Regions from separate parts of the Alkalihalophilus lindianensis genome, predicted to be linked through region 1. Evidence: predicted binding sites of a transcription regulator. Region 1 holds the regulator's gene; the other holds the start of a gene.
What was found. Region 1 encodes Rex, which represses fermentation and respiration genes when NADH is low (regulators of the CRP and FNR family bind a similar motif). Its sites were predicted from a motif close to TTGTGAAATATTTCACAA; they were not measured.

Region 1 (8,674 bases):
GTTGTTGTCGCTGGCATAGTACTAAAACCAGTTCCAACCCCTCTAATGGCCATCATAATAAAGATAAAAAGAAGCGAGGTTTCTAAAGTAAGAAATCCTAAAGCAAATGTTCCAATAGAAAGGATGAGAAGTCCTGTTGTCACGATGCCACCTGCGCCTTTTCGATCCAAGATTCTTCCACCTATCGTCATAAATAAACCCGTTAATAAAGCAGAGGGAAGGAAGATAAGTCCCGTCATAATCGCACTTAGACCATACACTTGTTGAATCAATAGTGGAATTAAAAAGATCCCTGCGAATAAACTGATCGAAGTTGTTCCAGCTATAATGACACTATATGTATAAGCTGGTACACGGAATAGAGATAAATCAAGTAAAGGCTGATCAACGCGCTTTTCAATTTGAATAAATGAAATGAGTAGAATCACACCCGAGAATACGAGACCTATATTAAGAGGCATCAATAAGTGAGTAAGCTCTGACATTCTACCTAAAGCGAGCAGTATCGCACCCACCCCTGCTGTAACCGTTACAAACCCCCATAAATCAAAGTGAACCTTCTTATTAGCAGCAGTCACTGGCAAATATTTAAAGGCAAACCACAAGCCAAGTAAGCCAATCGGGACGTTGCACCAAAACAAGTAATGCCAACTCGTAGTCTCAAGCAAAATGCCACCAACCGTTGGTCCAATCGTAGGAGCCATCATTGCGGCAATTCCCCAGACCCCTGTGGCCATTCCTCGCTCATTTCTAGGGAAGGCCTCAAAGATAAGGGCCATTGAAAGTGGCATCATTATGCCTCCACCAATCCCTTGGAGACCACGAAAGATGATTAACGATGAAAGATTCCAAGAAAAAGAACCGAGGACGGAACCTAATACAAAAATAGCAAGCCCGATACAATACAGCTTTTTTTTACCGAATCGGTCACCTAGATACCCCGTTACAGGGACTGTCATTCCCATTGTTACCATAAAAATAGTAATGACCCACCCAGTACTTACTGCATCTGAATCAAATACTTCCATCAATTTAGGAATTGCTGGGTTTAACATACTATTATTTAAAATCATGGTGAATGAGCCCAGAAGTACGGCTACTACCACCATCCACTTGCTAGATAGTTTCCCCATAATATACACACCATTTCGTCTATCGAAAGATTTTCTTTTATCATAGCATGAATTAAAGATTCATAAATCAAAAAAAGCCCCACAGATACTACTTTTTAAAAGTCACATCCGTTGAGCTTTTCGCCACTTTCTTATATATGTTGATTTTGGCGTTGTTTTAAAGACTGATAAACTCGTTCAATTTCTTGTAATGTTAACTCAAATAATTGACGACCTTGGACTTTATATACACCAAAAGCGATTATCTTTTCAATTAAATTATCCTTTAATTGTTCTGTAGTACTTGATGCCCTATTCATGATTTTCCTCCTTTCTCCACTTGTTAAGTTCCCAATTAAACGTTTGATTAAACAATTTCAATCAGAGATTGTTATGTAAAATTATCGCAAGTCTACAAAAAAGCTGTTAAGCGAATAACGCTTAACAGCTTGACCTACTTCTTATGTTGATTTTTTTCCTCTTCTTCCATTAAACGCTGAGCTCGTAACACCTTTCGATAGGTCAACCTTGATACCCATATACTGAATTCATATAGAAGTAACAGAGGCAACGTAACCATCAAATGACTCAACAGCTCAGGTGGTGTGATAAAGCCGGCGATCACTAGTAATAAAAAGTAAGCCAGTTTTCGCACGCTCGATAAGAAAGCTGGGGTGATCAGACCTAATCTAGTCAAAAACATGACCACTACTGGTAACTGAAACAACAATCCAAATGGCAATGTAATTTGGAACAAAAAAGAAAAGTACTCATTAATTCCGTAATGCTCAGTAATATTCAATCTCTCCGCTAAATCGCTCATAAAATGAATAATAAACGGAAATAAAATGAAATAAGAAAAAGCAATTCCTGTTAGAAATAAAATAAAAGCAATAGGAATATAAGCTAGAGTAGCTTTTTGTTCATTCTCATGCAACCCCGGTCTAATAAAAGCCCATAATTGATATAAAATCACAGGAAAAATAATAATTAGAGCACTTGCAAAGGCAAATGTCATAAAGACTCTAATAGAATCAGTCATCTTAAAAGCATGCATCGATAAATCTTGCGCAGTCGGTGCATTTTGTAGATACGTAATTAACGGTGTGGCTAAAAAGAAGCCGGCAATGAGTGCAATTAGAAAGAATACAACGACGATCATAATCCGACGTCGCAACTCTCCAATATGGTCCATTACCGACATATCACGTGCTTCCATTTATAAACCCTTCCTGCTTAAGCTTGATCTTTAGTTGTTTTCTTTTTATCGTCCTCTTCGTCAGCCAAGCCTTTTGTGGCGTTTTTAAATTCACGCAATGTATTTCCTGCTGCCTTCCCAAGCTCTGGCAGCTTCTTTGGTCCAAAAATCAACAATGCGACAAGTCCAATAATAACAATACTTCCTGCACCTAAACCCATAGGTAGCACCTCCTTGTCCAATCTACTCTTATTATAACGGATAATGCTTCAAAAAATAAACCAATGCCTGTAATTCTACGGATAAGTCTATATGATGAACTCTAACTGAATCTGGAACTGATAACCTTGCTGGAGTAAAGTTCAAAATCCCTTTAATACCTGCATCTACAAGTCGATCAGCAATCTTTTGCGCTGCTTGAGAGGGCACTGTGAGGATGGCTACAGTTACTTCTGGATCTAAAATGTTCTCTAAATCGTCAAGATTGTAAATTTGTACTCCGCCTACTTCCGTGCCAATTTTTTTATCATCAACATCAAAAGCCATCTCGATTTGGGTATTGTTATTTTTTGAGAAGTTGTAATGGAGAAAAGCAGTCCCCAAGTTTCCCACCCCAACTAATATCACTTTCGTTAATTCATTCTGGTCAAGTGTTTCTCTAAAGAAGGAAAGTAAATAATTGACATTGTAGCCATATCCTTTCTTACCAAGAGCTCCAAAATACGAAAAGTCTCGACGAATCGTTGCTGAATCTACTTTCACTGCTTCACTTAGTTCAGTTGATGAAACACGCTGCTTGCCTGATGCATGTAGGTTCTCTAAAAAGCGGTAATAGAGTGGCAATCGTTTTGCTGTTGCTTGAGGAATTTTTGCTTGTTCTGGTTTCAATTAAAATTCCCTCCTCTCCTAGCGTCTCTGTTTAAACGATCTATGGTCCACAAGCACTGTATGATTAGTTCTAATAAGTCATTCTTTTTCAAAATAAGACAAACATTAGTATCATTGTACACCATTTACACTATAATGTAATCGTTTTACGTACTCGTCAATAAGTTGTTGATTAATCCTATATACGTTACACTTAACGAAGAAAACTACTGATATGTAAGGATTGAGGGATACCCCATGATTTTATTACAATGTGTAAACCTTTCAAAATCATTCGGTGCAGAACCGATTTTATCAAACATTAAACTAGAAGTACAAACTGGCGACCGTGTAGCACTAGTAGGCAGAAACGGAGCCGGAAAATCAACTCTCTTAAAAACAATTGCAGGTCAGCTCTCGTTCGATAGTGGGGATATTATCCGTCCTAAAGATGTTGAGATGGGTTATCTCGCACAGGATACAGGACTCGAATCCGGCCTATCTATTTGGGAAGAGATGCTCACCGTCTTTACCCCTCTTATGAAAATGGAAAAAAGACTTAGAGAAATGGAACAGAAAATGTCGGACCCAGATCTATTAAACAACGATACAAATTACAACAAATTATTAGCAGAATATGATCAGTTGCAGTTGGATTTTAAGGATAAGGGTGGCTATCAATACGAAGCCGATATTAGAAGTGTTCTTTCAGGGCTTCATTTTGATTCATTCGATTATAATACAAAGATCTCAACACTAAGTGGGGGGCAAAAAACAAGGCTTGCTTTAGGGAAGCTCCTATTAACGAGACCAGACTTACTTATTTTAGATGAACCTACAAATCATCTCGATATTGAAACGCTAACATGGCTTGAGCAATATCTTCAAGGTTATCCAGGTGCCATCCTTATTGTTTCTCATGACCGTTATTTTCTTGATAAGATTGTGACACAAGTTGTTGAAATTTCACGTACACATTCTAGAAAATATGTAGGTAATTACACTCACTATTTAGAAGAAAAAGCAAAGCGCTATGAGCTTGAGAAAAAACAATATGAAAAACAGCAAGGTGAAGTCGCTAAATTAGAAGATTTCGTTCAGCGTAATATTGCTCGTGCGTCTACTACTAAAAGGGCGCAAAGTCGTCGTAAGCAACTTGAAAAAATGAATAGACTTGACCGACCTGAAGGAGATGAAAAATCCGCTTATTTCTCTTTTCAAATTGAACGACAAAGCGGAAATGAAGTTTTACGCATTGACAATTTAGAAGTACAGTACGGCGAAGAGGCTATTTTCTCTAATCTTAAACTTGATTTGAATCGGGAGGAAAGTGTCGCCTTGATCGGTCCAAACGGCGCTGGTAAATCAACCATTTTAAAAGCCATTACGAAGCAAATTCCTTATACAAATGGAACAATTCGATTTGGAAGCAACGTTGTAGTTGGCTATTATGACCAAGAACAAACAAAGCTCAAATCGAATAAATTAGTCCTTCACGAATTATGGGATGACCATACATTGCTACCTGAAAAAGAAATCAGAACCGTTCTTGGTAACTTTCTCTTTTCAGGCGATGATGTTTTAAAGCCTGTATCAGCTTTAAGTGGAGGAGAGAAAGCTCGTCTCGCTTTAGCAAAATTAATGATGCAAAAAGCAAATTTACTGATACTAGATGAGCCAACAAACCATTTAGACCTTGATGCAAAAGAAGTGCTTGAAGCAGCTTTAATCAACTATCCTGGTACCCTTCTTTTCGTTTCACATGATCGCTATTTCCTAAATCGACTTGCTACAAGAGTATGTGAATTAGACAATGGACAAGTAACGGATTATTTAGGTGACTATGATTATTACCTAGAGAAAAAAGAAGAAAATCGTCAGAGGCTTTTGTTAAAAGAAAAAGAAGAACAAGTACAGTCATCTTCACATGCTTCTGACCCTACTCAAGGAAAAACGGACAAACAATCTTTTGCACAGGATAAAGAAGTAAAACGTCAAGAGCGTCAACGCTTACGTCGTATTGAAGAAATCGAGACAAAGATTGAAGATCTCGAAACAAACCTTGCGACACAAGAGGAAGCACTATGTGATCCTGAGATTTACTCAGACCATGAACAAGCCCAATCGATTCAACAAGAAATAGATCACCACAAACTTTCAATTGAGCAGTTAATGGCAGAATGGGAAGAATTGCAATCAGAATAAGAAATCATAAAAAAAGATCAAAGGCATTCATTTAGTGAATGCCTTTGATCTTTTAATTTTTTTTACTGATCTCTTCTTCTTCATCTTGTGGTCTAGACTTACGATCAAGATTCCATTTGATAAACGCGTAGACAACAAAAATCCACAATACAGGATGAGTGATGCTTAACCCAACTTGAGATTCTCCACCAAAGTAGGTGAAAAGAGCAATTAAACCAATCACATAAAAAATAAAAAACAAATCATGCTCCCATATTGGTATTCCTTGTCTTCTTCTTTTATCACGTGGGATCATTACTTCAGCTGCCACAGCAAAACCAAAACCTACTAATAGTAAGAAAAAGGTTCCCCTACCTCCTAAACCACCGTTAACCAAATGAGGAAAGTAGTCCAGTAATAAACCAACCGCTAAGACGACGAGCACCCCTATACGTAGCATTCGTGCTCGTTTAATTTTTTTCTCCAATCTCATGCTCCCCTTTTTGCTTATGTTCCAATAACCAATAATAATGAATAGATACGACACAAAACATGGACGTTGCCGCAGCGACAACTCCAGAATCATTTAATAAAAGCAGAGCAATTGATGCAGTCACTCCCGTTTGGAGGATTAATGCATGGATCTGATACTTTTTTAATAATATCTTTCTAAAAAGCATGACCATCACAACTACATAACTGGTCACAAATAATTGTGTCCAATTTGAATGCCTGAATATCTTCCAATTCATCGTCAACTTCCGCTCCATTGTATTAAAAATGTAGGTGAAATCACCTTCAAGTAAACGATTAAACCCTGCCCCAATATGTGTTTTGTTTCCAGTTAATTGTAGCATATATAAAAAGAAAAACAGCAATAAGACTGAAATCACTCCGAGTAAAATCACGCGTACAAAAGAAAGCCTCAAATTCAATAGCCGGTAGAGGAAAATTGAGTAGGCAATTCCCGCAGATATTGTAGCCCCAGCATTGGTACCGAACTCACTGTGCCCTAACAGTATAAGTTGGATAAGCATAACGAAACTCACAGATAAAACAATCCAACTTTTTTTCGAAGAATTTACACTGCTTAAAAATGCTAATCCAGCAATAATATATACTCCAGCATACTCATTTCCAATCCCATAATACCTTGCCCCAATAATAGGATCATAGCCAAGATAAGAGCGCTGCATAAAAGGTGTGCCTAGTACTAAATCCAAGGAAATGAAAAAAAATAACAATCCTCCTATAATCGAAATCGAATAGGTTCCCATACGATTGACCAAGTATCCACAAGCTAGTGAAGTGATTAAAACAAAAAGAACAAATCCAGCAACCCCAGTGTGGATAAGTAGTTTTGCCCCTATCAAAAAAGGTAATGGCGAGCAAAGTGCAGATAGAATAATGACTTTTAATGCATTGCGCCCCAGAAATTGAGGACTTTTAAAAATCATTAACCCTCCTGCTGTTATTAACAACAATACAAGGGTAGTGATATATGTAGAAAGCACGTTTGCCCGTGTTTTGTATATAAATGTTAATTCGTCTACATGATCAAAGACAACTGCCTTATCAAGCTGTTCCTGTTCATTAATGATGATGTTATTACCGGGTAACTTAGATGGTACATCTAACCCAAAGTGAGAAAGGATTGATGGCACAATATCAATATTGCTCAGAAGAAATGATTGATTTGTCGTAACTGAATGGATATACCCACCTTTATCTTTGTGCCAAATATAAAGAGGGGCTAACTGTTGCTTATTATCATAGGCTTCTTTATTCATCATCGGCGAGAGTAGCCATATCTCTCCGTTATCTTTCTTCACAAGCCGTGCGATAAATGCTTCTAAGCGTTTTAATTGGTGCATTCTCTCTTTTTTAAAATGACTTTGATCCATCCACACTCTTTGTTCATACAAACGATAAAGATCTCCCCATTCAATGACAAGTAATCCATCTTTGTTGATGAACTGTTGATAAAGTAGTTCAGAGTCCATCTGCATCCCAAAAGCTGATTTTTGATTGCTCTCAACCGATGATGCAATCGCACCATCTATTATTCCTTTTGAATCAATAGCTAGTAGCGACCCATATCTAACCTTCTGCTGGTTTGTATCACTGTGACCTAGTACAAACCTATTAATATTTGCCGCGTCTAATAAGTCCCCAAGGCTCCCTATTTGCGCTTGATGTGTTGACTGTTGATTTTTATCCACTAAACGGTGAAATAGTGGATGCACCAATCCATAAGAAGCAGAGACCCCATTTAACTGCATAAGTAATTGATTGGCGGTTACATTCTGCTCGACCATTTCATCTATTTCATAACTATTCCATTCTTGGATACCGACCGCTCTCCCACCACTCCCCAAACTTACCATGTTATTTAAATAGGAGTATGGTCCATCTGGTTTAACGTTCACGGCACCTAAGGCAGCATTTTGCCAAAGCTGTTGATTCTCTCCATGCTCCCACAGTAGTTCAGCGTCTTCAAAAGAAAGACTAGGTACAAGAATTACGGTTAACTTAGGGTCTGTGTGCGCTGATACTGGGATATGAACAAGGAGAACTATAACTAGTAATAACCAACTTACTCTCTTCCACATAACAATCAGCCTTTTCGTATAATTTTCTGACATATCCACACTATTCACAGGTTTATACACAGGCAAAACCCCTATTAATAAAGGATTTAAGTGTAAATCCACATTAATGAACAATTTATCCACAACTGAAGTTAATAACAGCTTGACCCTTAATACAACGTATCTTTTTAAAGTTATCCACTTTATCCACATATTTGTTAGTAAATCCTATGGATAAAAATAGATATCGCTTACAAACAGAAAAAACCACTTAATGGTAGCATTTGCTTCAGTAAGTGGTTTTAAACCTTAAATTTAAAAGCTATTGGTTCTCTAAATCAAGCCCAGGATTTCCGTTCAAATCATATGCTGCAAACTTCTTTTGCTTAAACTTTATACTGGCGGCTGCTCCAATCATTGCAGCATTATCTGTGCATAAGTTTAATGGAGGAATTAATAATTCAACCTCAGATGGTTCAAACACTCGCTGCAGTTCAGATCTCAGCCCTTTATTAGCAGCAACTCCCCCTGCTAACAGCACTTGGGCAACCCGATACTGTTCTTGGGCTTTTTTTGTTTTGGTTACTAGGACCTCTATAACACTCTCTTGAAAGCTAGCAGCAAGATCTTCAGGTATAACTTCCTCACCACGCTGTTTCTTATTATGCAAGTTATTAATAACGGAAGATTTAAGACCGCTAAAGCTAAAATCAAAACTATCT
Region 2 (8,674 bases), on a different contig from region 1:
GATTCATATGGATCGTCTTCGTCAGCTTCAAGATCGCACAAATGGTTACATGGTCTTTATTCCACTTGCGATGCAACCACGTAGTATCAATGCTGGTCTAAAACGTCGTACAACTGCTTACGATGATATGAGAACACTTGCAATCAGTCGTTTAATGCTAGATAACTTTGATCACATTAAAGCCTATTGGATCAACATTGGGGTGCAATTAACTCAAATGGCCCTTACATTTGGCTCTAGTGACATTCACGGTACATTAATTGAAGAGCGTATTTCTCATTCAGTAGGTGCGTTAACTTCACAAGGAATTACACGTGATGAGTTAATTTACTTAATTAAAAGTGCTAACAAAATCCCGGTTGAGCGTGACACGTTCTACAATACGATTAAAACGTACTAAAACTAGGAAAAGAGACATTCCAACATTGGAATGTCTCTTTTCTATTTAAAAATTTGATGAATAGATTGCTTTAAGACCTGAGCCGATTGATCAAATTGCTGTTGTTCTTTATCAGTTAAGTTTAGTTCTACTATCTCTCTTATACCACTTGAATTAATAATTGCCGGAACCCCTATACACACATCCTGTTGACCGTACTCTCCTTCAAGTAAAGATGAGACTGGTAACACAGCATTTTCATTTTTTATGATTGCCTTTGTGATTCTAGCAAGACCCATTGCAATTCCATAATACGTTGACCCTTTTTTCTGGATGATGTCGTAAGCCGCATCACGCACACTTACAAATAACTCATCTAGCTCTTTAACTTCTGGCTTATTTGGATCTTGATAATCTTTCAATGGTTTGCCACCTATCGTAACATGACTATACACCGGGAATGAAGAATCGCCATGCTCACCTAATATGTAGCCGTGTACATTTCTTGCATCCACTTGGAATTTATCAGCTAGAGCATAACGAAATCTTGCTGTATCAAGAACGGTTCCAGAGCCAATCACGCGATGAGCAGGAAGGCCTGAATATTTCCAAGTCGCATATGTTAACACATCAACAGGGTTTGTCGCAATTAAGAAAATCCCTTTAAATCCTGCTTTCATCACAGACTCGGTAATGATTTTAAAGGTTTTTGCATTTTTTTCTAATAAGTCTAGACGAGTTTCTCCAGGTCCTTGATTCGCTCCAGCACAATTTACTACAAGATCAGCATCCTTACAATCTTCATAGCTCCCAGCCCAAATGTTCATTGGTGAAGAGAATGGCATACCGTGTAGAAGGTCAATCGCATCCCCTTCTGCTTTACCGTGGTTCAAATCAATTATGACTAAATCTCTCACAAAGCCTTGATTCAATAAAGCGAAAGCATAACTTGCACCAACAGACCCTGCCCCAATTAAAACAACCTTCATGCTTTTTAATTCATTAATCATCTAAAAAACCTCCCAAGGAAAATCTACATCTACCTTATTTACATCTTAAGTTTATTCCAAATAATCTCCAATATCTACCTCATTCCACCATAAGTTAAGGCTTATTTGTGAAATTTTTCACAAAGTTATTTTAAAGAGAAACTGGTATGAGCGATACCAGTTCCTACCTTACTACTTTCTTTTATATAAACCTTCACAAATCACTTCTGCAGCTCCGGTCATTAATACATCGCCGTCTTCTCTCCACTCAATCTCTAAATCGCCACCGAGTAAATGAACGGTTACTGCTGTTCCTTTTTTGGCATGATGATTTAAAATAGATGCAACGACGGCTGCACAAGCACCTGTACCACAAGCTTGTGTAATGCCAGATCCACGTTCCCAAACACGGAAATGAAGCTCAGTTTCACTGACTACTTCCACAAACTCAACATTAATCCACTCTGGAAAACGTGGATCCTTCTCAATAATTGGTCCTAACGTATCGACCGGAGCTTGGTTAATATCTTCTATAAAAAAGACTCCATGTGGATTGCCCATTGATACAGCTGTTAATTCAAGTTCTGTGTTAGCAACGTCAAATGGCTCCGCTACCACTTGATGACTCGCCTCTCCTTGCATCGGAAGGCTTTCTCTAGATAAACGTGGCTGCCCCATGTTTACAGTGACTGTATGTACACGCTCATTTTCTACATGAACCGTTGCAGTTACAAGTCCACCTAATGTTTCGATTTGAAAAGTCTCCTCATTAACGTATCCATGTTCATAAGCAAATTTAGCGACGCAACGTAGACCGTTCCCGCAATTTTTCGCTTCTGAGCCATCATTGTTAAATACTCGCATCTTTACCGGAGCTTTATCTGATGGACAGACTAAAATCATTCCATCTGAGCCAATTCCTTTATTTTTATCAGCCACTTCAATAGCAAGAGGTGCTAACTGCTCTTCTGATAGCGTTTCTTTAAATAGATCAACATAAATGTAACTATTACCAAGACCGTGCATTTTTGTAAAATTCAATCCTTACGCCTCATTTCCTTAATTTTTCATCCGCCCAAAAATAGTCTTCATCTGCTTCTAAAATCGTAATCTTACTATGGCAACAAGGCATAATAAGATGAGTCTTCACGCCATCTTTTGCCTGTTTATAATCACGTGCTTTCATATTCGTTAACACTTGCTCAGAGTCACAGAACGGACATGTACTTATATAAATATCCTCATACTGCCGTTCATAAGGCAAGGTATTTTGAAACGGAATCACATCCATTCATCATCATCCTTTTTTATATAATAGAAGGTTATATGTACAAAAGAAGCTTCTAGAATGACTAGAAGCCTACTATTAGAACATTGGATTTTCTTCTAAGTAACTATAAATATTTTCGATTAATTCTTCATTTGTTTCACCTGATATATATTCTCCATTTACAAGGGCAAAAGGAGTAACAGCACAGCTTCCACAATTTCCGAGACAACCATACTCAATAATATCTAAATTGGGATCACGCTCTAGCTCTTCCATCGCTTTTTGCGTGCCACTCGCTAAGTTACTTAAACAAAATTCGATAATTGGACGCATCACTTTCACCTCAAATTTCTTGTCTATAATCCTACTCGCAAGCTCCTTATAAGTCAATCCTCTCCCCTTAGCAATCCCTAAGAAATTTACTTCCTTCTACCTCTAAAAAAATTCACAAATTTGTTGTTATTTATCGTATAAGTCGTTATAATCAAAACTGACCAGGGTCATTTTTAAGGAGCGACGACATGAGCGAAAAAGCAAAGAAAGAACAAACTAAGATAAGAATCGAACAGGCAGCCAGAGAATTATTTCTTGAAAAAGGGTTTTCCCATACGACTGTTTTAGAGATAACAAAAGCAGCTAATGTCGCTAAAGGTACGTTCTTTAACTATTTTCCTACAAAAGAATCGATCATGCACTCGCTTGCAAATGAGCGCATACAAGCTGTCCTTCCTTATATTGAACAAAATCATTTAAGAAGGCTTCCTTTAGTTGTGCGTATTCGCTCCTACCTACAATTTATTTTAAGCGATTATGACATACACCCTAAGCTTACAATTCAGATTTGGAAGCATGTCATTGAAGATGAGCAATCCCTTCTTCCTCATTGGGAAATACTATTGACACAAGCAGAGGAAAAAGGAGATATTCACTCACCGATCCCCAATAAGACATGGAGTCACATTATCAATAGCCATGTGTCATATGGTTTACAAACATTTGCTAACGAACCAACAAAGGCTCAGCTAGTCAATAAAGTCATGGCATTGATCCATGCAAGCTTAGAAGCTATTACGGAACAAAGGAGACATTCACTTATGAAAAAACTTGTCATTTTAGGTGCTGGTTACGGCGGAATGCGTATTATGCAACGCCTTTTACCTAACGACCTACCAGAAGACGTTGAGATTACGTTGATTGACCGACTACCTTATCACTGTTTAAAGACTGAATACTATGCACTCGCAGCAGGAACCGCTGCCGACCATCATTTACGTGTCCAATTCCCAGAAGACTCTCGTTTGAACATTAAATACGAGACGATCACTGAAATTCATTTAGAAGAAAAGACGGTTGAATTAAGCAATGGAGAATTCGTTCCTTATGATACGTTGATTATTGGTCTTGGTTGTGAAGATAAATACCATGGTGTGCCTGGTGCACCTGAGCATACGTATGGCATTCAAACAATGGGAGCTACAAGACGCACATATGAAGCTTTGAACAACGTTCGTCCTGAAGGAGTAGTCTCAATTGTTGGTGCAGGTCTAAGCGGAGTTGAACTTGCCAGTGAACTTCGTGAAAGCCGTCCTGATTTAACCATTAAATTATTTGACCGTGGCGAGATCATCCTTTCCATGTTTCCTCGTCGCTTAAGTACGTATGTACAAAATTGGTTCATTGACCACGGTGTCGAAGTGATTAACAAATCAAATATCACAAAAGTTGATGAAAGTGCTCTTTATAATCATGATCAACGTATTGAAAGTGATGCTGTTATTTGGACGGCCGGTATTCAACCCGTTGAAGTTGTACGGAACTTAGATGTTGAAAAGGATCAACAAGGCCGTGTTGTCTTAACACCTCAACACTTCCTACCAACCGATGAAAATGTTTTTGTCGTAGGTGACTGTGCGAGCCTTCCGCACGCTCCAAGTGCACAGCTGGCGGAAGGACAAGCGGAACAAATTGTAACGATCCTAAAGAAACAATGGAACAATGAACCACTTCCAGAAGAACTCCCACGCATCAAGCTAAAAGGCGTTCTTGGATCACTCGGTAAAAAACATGGCTTCGGACTTATGGGCGAGCGTACCCTGCTCGGCCGCGTACCACGCGTCCTAAAAAGCGGCGTATTATGGATGTACAAACACCACTCCGGGTCGTAAGAAAAGCGGAGGTGAGTGGGCTGGCATGCGGAAATATAAGGGGGAGCGATATGAAGGTGCTTTATACCTTCATTCGATGCACCGTTATTTCCCGCAGGACAACGAGCCGAAGCTAGACAAGAAAAGCGGAAAGGCTCGTTCAGGTATGAGGGCGGTGGAGCTTTGGTAATAAGAAGCGCTTTTTGCTTCGTTTGACAAAGTGAAGCGACCGATGACCTGAGCCCTGAAGCTAGACAGGAAAAGTGGAAGGGCTACTGCAATTGCAGTAGCCTTTTTTTCGATATGTGCGCAAAATCTGGGTTATGTGCGATATTGCCAGGGGTATGTGCGAAATAATCGAAATATGAGCGAAAAGCTGCCTTTTATGTGCGCCATTTGCAATAAATGTGCGAACGACCATGATCCTCTACTCTTATGTGCGAAACACGCCCCACCAGCTCCTCCTCCGATTCCAAAACCTCAAATACTCGCTTCAATTTTTTCGTAAATTGTCTTCAATCTAGGATTGCCTTCACCTACTACTTCATCATTGAACACAATCAGTGGATAAAAGTATTCATCATCAAGAATGCCTTGTACATAGGAGCGGTGAGATTCATCAAAGCTGCCATGAATGTCAACATAATCTACTTCTACTTTATTATCTTCAAACTTTCTCGATAAAGCAGCTTCTAACCATTCTTTTGTTTCATAAGCAGTCGGTAAATTAATGCAGCTTGCACATTTTTCCTCTGCTCCGTACACAACTAGCTTGATCTCTCTCATCAAAAACACCTCTCCTCATCTTTAAAACAAGCATATATGAAACCGTGCAATAAGATCAATCTACTTTAGAGAAAGACCGCCATCAGCAATCAGATTATGTCCAATTATATAGGAAGCATCTTTGGAAGCTAGAAAATAAATAATAGATGCTATTTCATCAGGTGCTGCGCCTATTCTGCTTAGAATTTGCGTATACAAAAGCCTTTTTCCCACCATAAAGCAAATGAGCAAGCGGGGTATCTATTAGTTCCGATGATATCGCATTTATTCGAATACCCTGTTTGGCGTACCGACTAGCTAATGATTTTGTTAATGACACAAGTGCTGCTTTTTTTTGAGGCACTATAAGCAGCCAATGTCGGCAGGTGAGTAGTGACGCCCGTTGTGGCAGCAAGGTTTATGATCGATGCTCCTTTTTTACGGTCCATATGTTTGATTCCATGCTTCATCATCCATAATGTCGCTTCTACATTCGTATTAAATAATTTATGCCACTCATCTTCTGTAATTCTCTCTAGTTCCCCAGCTGCAGGTGGAGCAATCTCGCCATTATTGACTAAGACATCGATTGAGCTAAATGTCATTGAAAGCTCTTTATAAAACTGAATGACTTCTGTTTCATTCGCTATATCCGCTTGAAAAAAATCAACACATCCTATGTAACCATTCGAATCACTTTCTTGAAATAATTGCATCCCCTTAGTTTGAGATCTTCCACCAGAAATGACGTGATCGCCTTCTTTTACAAATCGATGAACGGCTGCTCTTCCAATCCCTGAAGTGGCCCCATCCCTACCACACTCCCACACATTATGCAAATCCATTATACATAACTTAAACAAAATATACACTTATTGGAGTATCTCATGTAAAATAAAATAAAAATAAAATATTAAGCCTAGTTTTAAATGATCATTGCAGATTCATGGATTTTTTTTGCGTTGGCTATTATAATATAGAGTAGAAAGGGGTTGTTAATAATGGCAACAAGTACTGAAATGGTTGAGCAAGTACAGGAAGTATTAGAGAAGCTTCGTCCTTTCTTGCTTCGTGATGGCGGGGACGTTGAACTTGTAGATGTAGAGGATGGAATTGTTAAAGTTCGTCTTCTTGGTGCGTGTGGTTCTTGCCCAAGTTCGACTATTACGCTAAAAGCAGGGATTGAACGTGCTCTTCTTGAGGAAGTTCCTGGAGTTAAAGAGATCGAACAAGTATTTTAATTTTAGAAATGAGTACCGATAGCACTCGATACTGAACCATATTAAAAAGCCCGCTTACGCGGGCTTTTTTTCTTATTACTACATCATATATTCATCAAACGATGCCTCTGCTTCTTCATAAGAGGAGAAGATTGCATCATCTTCTTCAATCGGATGATAATAATCAAATAATACAAGCGACATTTGTCCAGGATTCATTGGATCAAATGCGATTGTGGCCTCTTGAATAGCTGAGACTGTTGGTGTATGTGGATTGCGATAAATCACATACACTTGTTGTCCCTCATGTAACTGATTGACATCAAGCATGTTCGGACACTCCTTTTTTACATGATGGTACTGGTTTGCCCGATATTGCTTGATCTATTCATTTAAGCTTCTTTTAAAAAGCTTGGTACTTTCACTTGGATGCCATGTTTAGCAGGCGCTAATACATCTACATCAAACTCTGGAAAACGGCTTTCAAGTACTTTTTTAACAGACCCACCTTGATGAAGAGGTGCAAGACAGAAGATGGTTGGACCTGCCCCACTTAAAGCTGCTCCATACGCTTGTGTCTCTTCATTCACTACATGGATCACTTCCTCTAGATGAGGAACGAGTTCACCACGATAAGGATGATGGAATACATCAGAACCCATCATTTCTCCTGCTAACTCAAAATCACCTTGTAACAATGCTGCGACAAGAACATTCGCTACCCCACTCCCTCTAACTGCTTGTTTAAAAGGAAGAGTTTCAGGTAAAACTCCTCTTGCCTTTTTAGTTAGCAATTCATGTCTAGGGATGACCAATACGAGATCTAGATTAGGAACACCGCCATATAAAACGTGAGTAGAATCCACAGTGTGAGTTCCAATGACAAGCCCCCCGTAAACCGACGCACCGACATTGTCAGGGTGACCTTCCCATAAGCTGGCTAGGCGAACTTTTTCTTGTGGAGATAGACGATTTCCCATTTGTTGATTAGCAAGTTCAATTCCAGCAACAATCGCAGCAGCACTGCTGCCAAGACCTCTTGTTAGTGGAATGTCACTTGTCATCTCTACTTTACAAGGAGAAAGCTGATAATCAAATGTCTTTGCAACATGATTAGCTACTCTGCAAATTAAGTTTTCCTCACCACTCGGTATCCCTACTAAATCTGGAGATTCGGAAGAAAAGGACCATACCTCAGCTGGTTTGACAACCAAGTTTAAATAGCAATCAACCGCAAGTCCCACAGAATCAAATCCTGGACCAAGGTTTGCTGTGCTGCCTGGTACAGTAATCATAAAAGGCTCTAAACTCACAGCGTAACCCCTCCCTTAATATGAGAAAGAAAGACATCTTTTTCATTCGGGAGAACTGTAGGTTTAACAGTCACTGTATCCATAGCTGTACTTGGATCTTTTAAGCCATTTCCAGTTAGAACACAGACAATTTTTGCGCCTTTCTTTAATTCCCCTGATGCCAATTGTTTTTTGACGCCAGCCAATGAGGCACATGAAGCAGGTTCTGCAAATACACCTTCACGCTGAGCCAATAATTGATAGGCTTCTAGGATTTCTTCATCTGTTACATAATCAATGGCACCATTGGAATCTTTGGCTGCGCTCACTGCCTGTGACCAGCTAGCTGGATTTCCAATACGGATCGCAGTGGCAATCGTTTCAGGATCCTCGATGATTTCATCGCGTACAATTGCCGCAGCACCTTCAGCTTCAAACCCACGCATTTCAGGAAGACCTGTACCTTTTTTCTCGTTATATTCGTTGAACCCTTTCCAATACGCTGTAATATTACCTGCATTACCTACAGGAATCGCCAGCACATCTGGAGCTTGCCCTAGCGCGTCACACACTTCAAATGCCGCCGTCTTTTGTCCTTCAATTCGATAAGGGTTA

Region 2: a site for Rex is predicted at 1,495-1,512, ahead of RYX56_RS07055 (L-lactate dehydrogenase). Genes of this name have one in related genera too.

The regions. Positions count from the first base shown of each region.
Region 1 covers NZ_JAWJBA010000011.1:62,998-71,671, forward strand. Annotated here, with positions in the region: gene RYX56_RS19945 (MDR family MFS transporter) at 1-1,133, opposite strand, end outside; gene RYX56_RS19950 (Fur-regulated basic protein FbpA) at 1,265-1,432, opposite strand; gene tatC (twin-arginine translocase subunit TatC) at 1,567-2,331, opposite strand; gene tatAY (sec-independent protein translocase protein TatAY) at 2,349-2,531, opposite strand; gene RYX56_RS19965 (redox-sensing transcriptional repressor Rex) at 2,563-3,198, opposite strand; gene RYX56_RS19970 (ABC transporter ATP-binding protein) at 3,436-5,382, shown strand; gene RYX56_RS19975 (hypothetical protein) at 5,435-5,848, opposite strand; gene RYX56_RS19980 (glycosyltransferase family protein) at 5,832-8,033, opposite strand; gene tsaD (tRNA (adenosine(37)-N6)-threonylcarbamoyltransferase complex transferase subunit TsaD) at 8,275-8,674, opposite strand, start outside.
Region 2 covers NZ_JAWJBA010000002.1:63,577-72,250, forward strand. Annotated here, with positions in the region: gene mqnE (aminofutalosine synthase MqnE) at 1-400, shown strand, start outside; gene RYX56_RS07055 (L-lactate dehydrogenase) at 442-1,389, opposite strand; gene dapF (diaminopimelate epimerase) at 1,561-2,394, opposite strand; gene RYX56_RS07065 (hypothetical protein) at 2,420-2,659, opposite strand; gene RYX56_RS07070 (YuzB family protein) at 2,735-2,971, opposite strand; partial or broken gene RYX56_RS07075 (TetR/AcrR family transcriptional regulator) at 3,160-3,273, shown strand; gene RYX56_RS07080 (NAD(P)/FAD-dependent oxidoreductase) at 3,733-4,803, shown strand; gene RYX56_RS07085 (hypothetical protein) at 4,829-4,972, shown strand; gene RYX56_RS07090 (YuzD family protein) at 5,263-5,568, opposite strand; partial or broken gene RYX56_RS25815 (SDR family oxidoreductase) at 5,629-5,911, opposite strand; gene RYX56_RS07095 (SDR family oxidoreductase) at 5,862-6,392, opposite strand; gene RYX56_RS07100 (NifU family protein) at 6,549-6,788, shown strand; gene RYX56_RS07105 (transcriptional regulator SplA domain-containing protein) at 6,867-7,097, opposite strand; gene thrB (homoserine kinase) at 7,160-8,080, opposite strand; gene thrC (threonine synthase) at 8,077-8,674, opposite strand, start outside.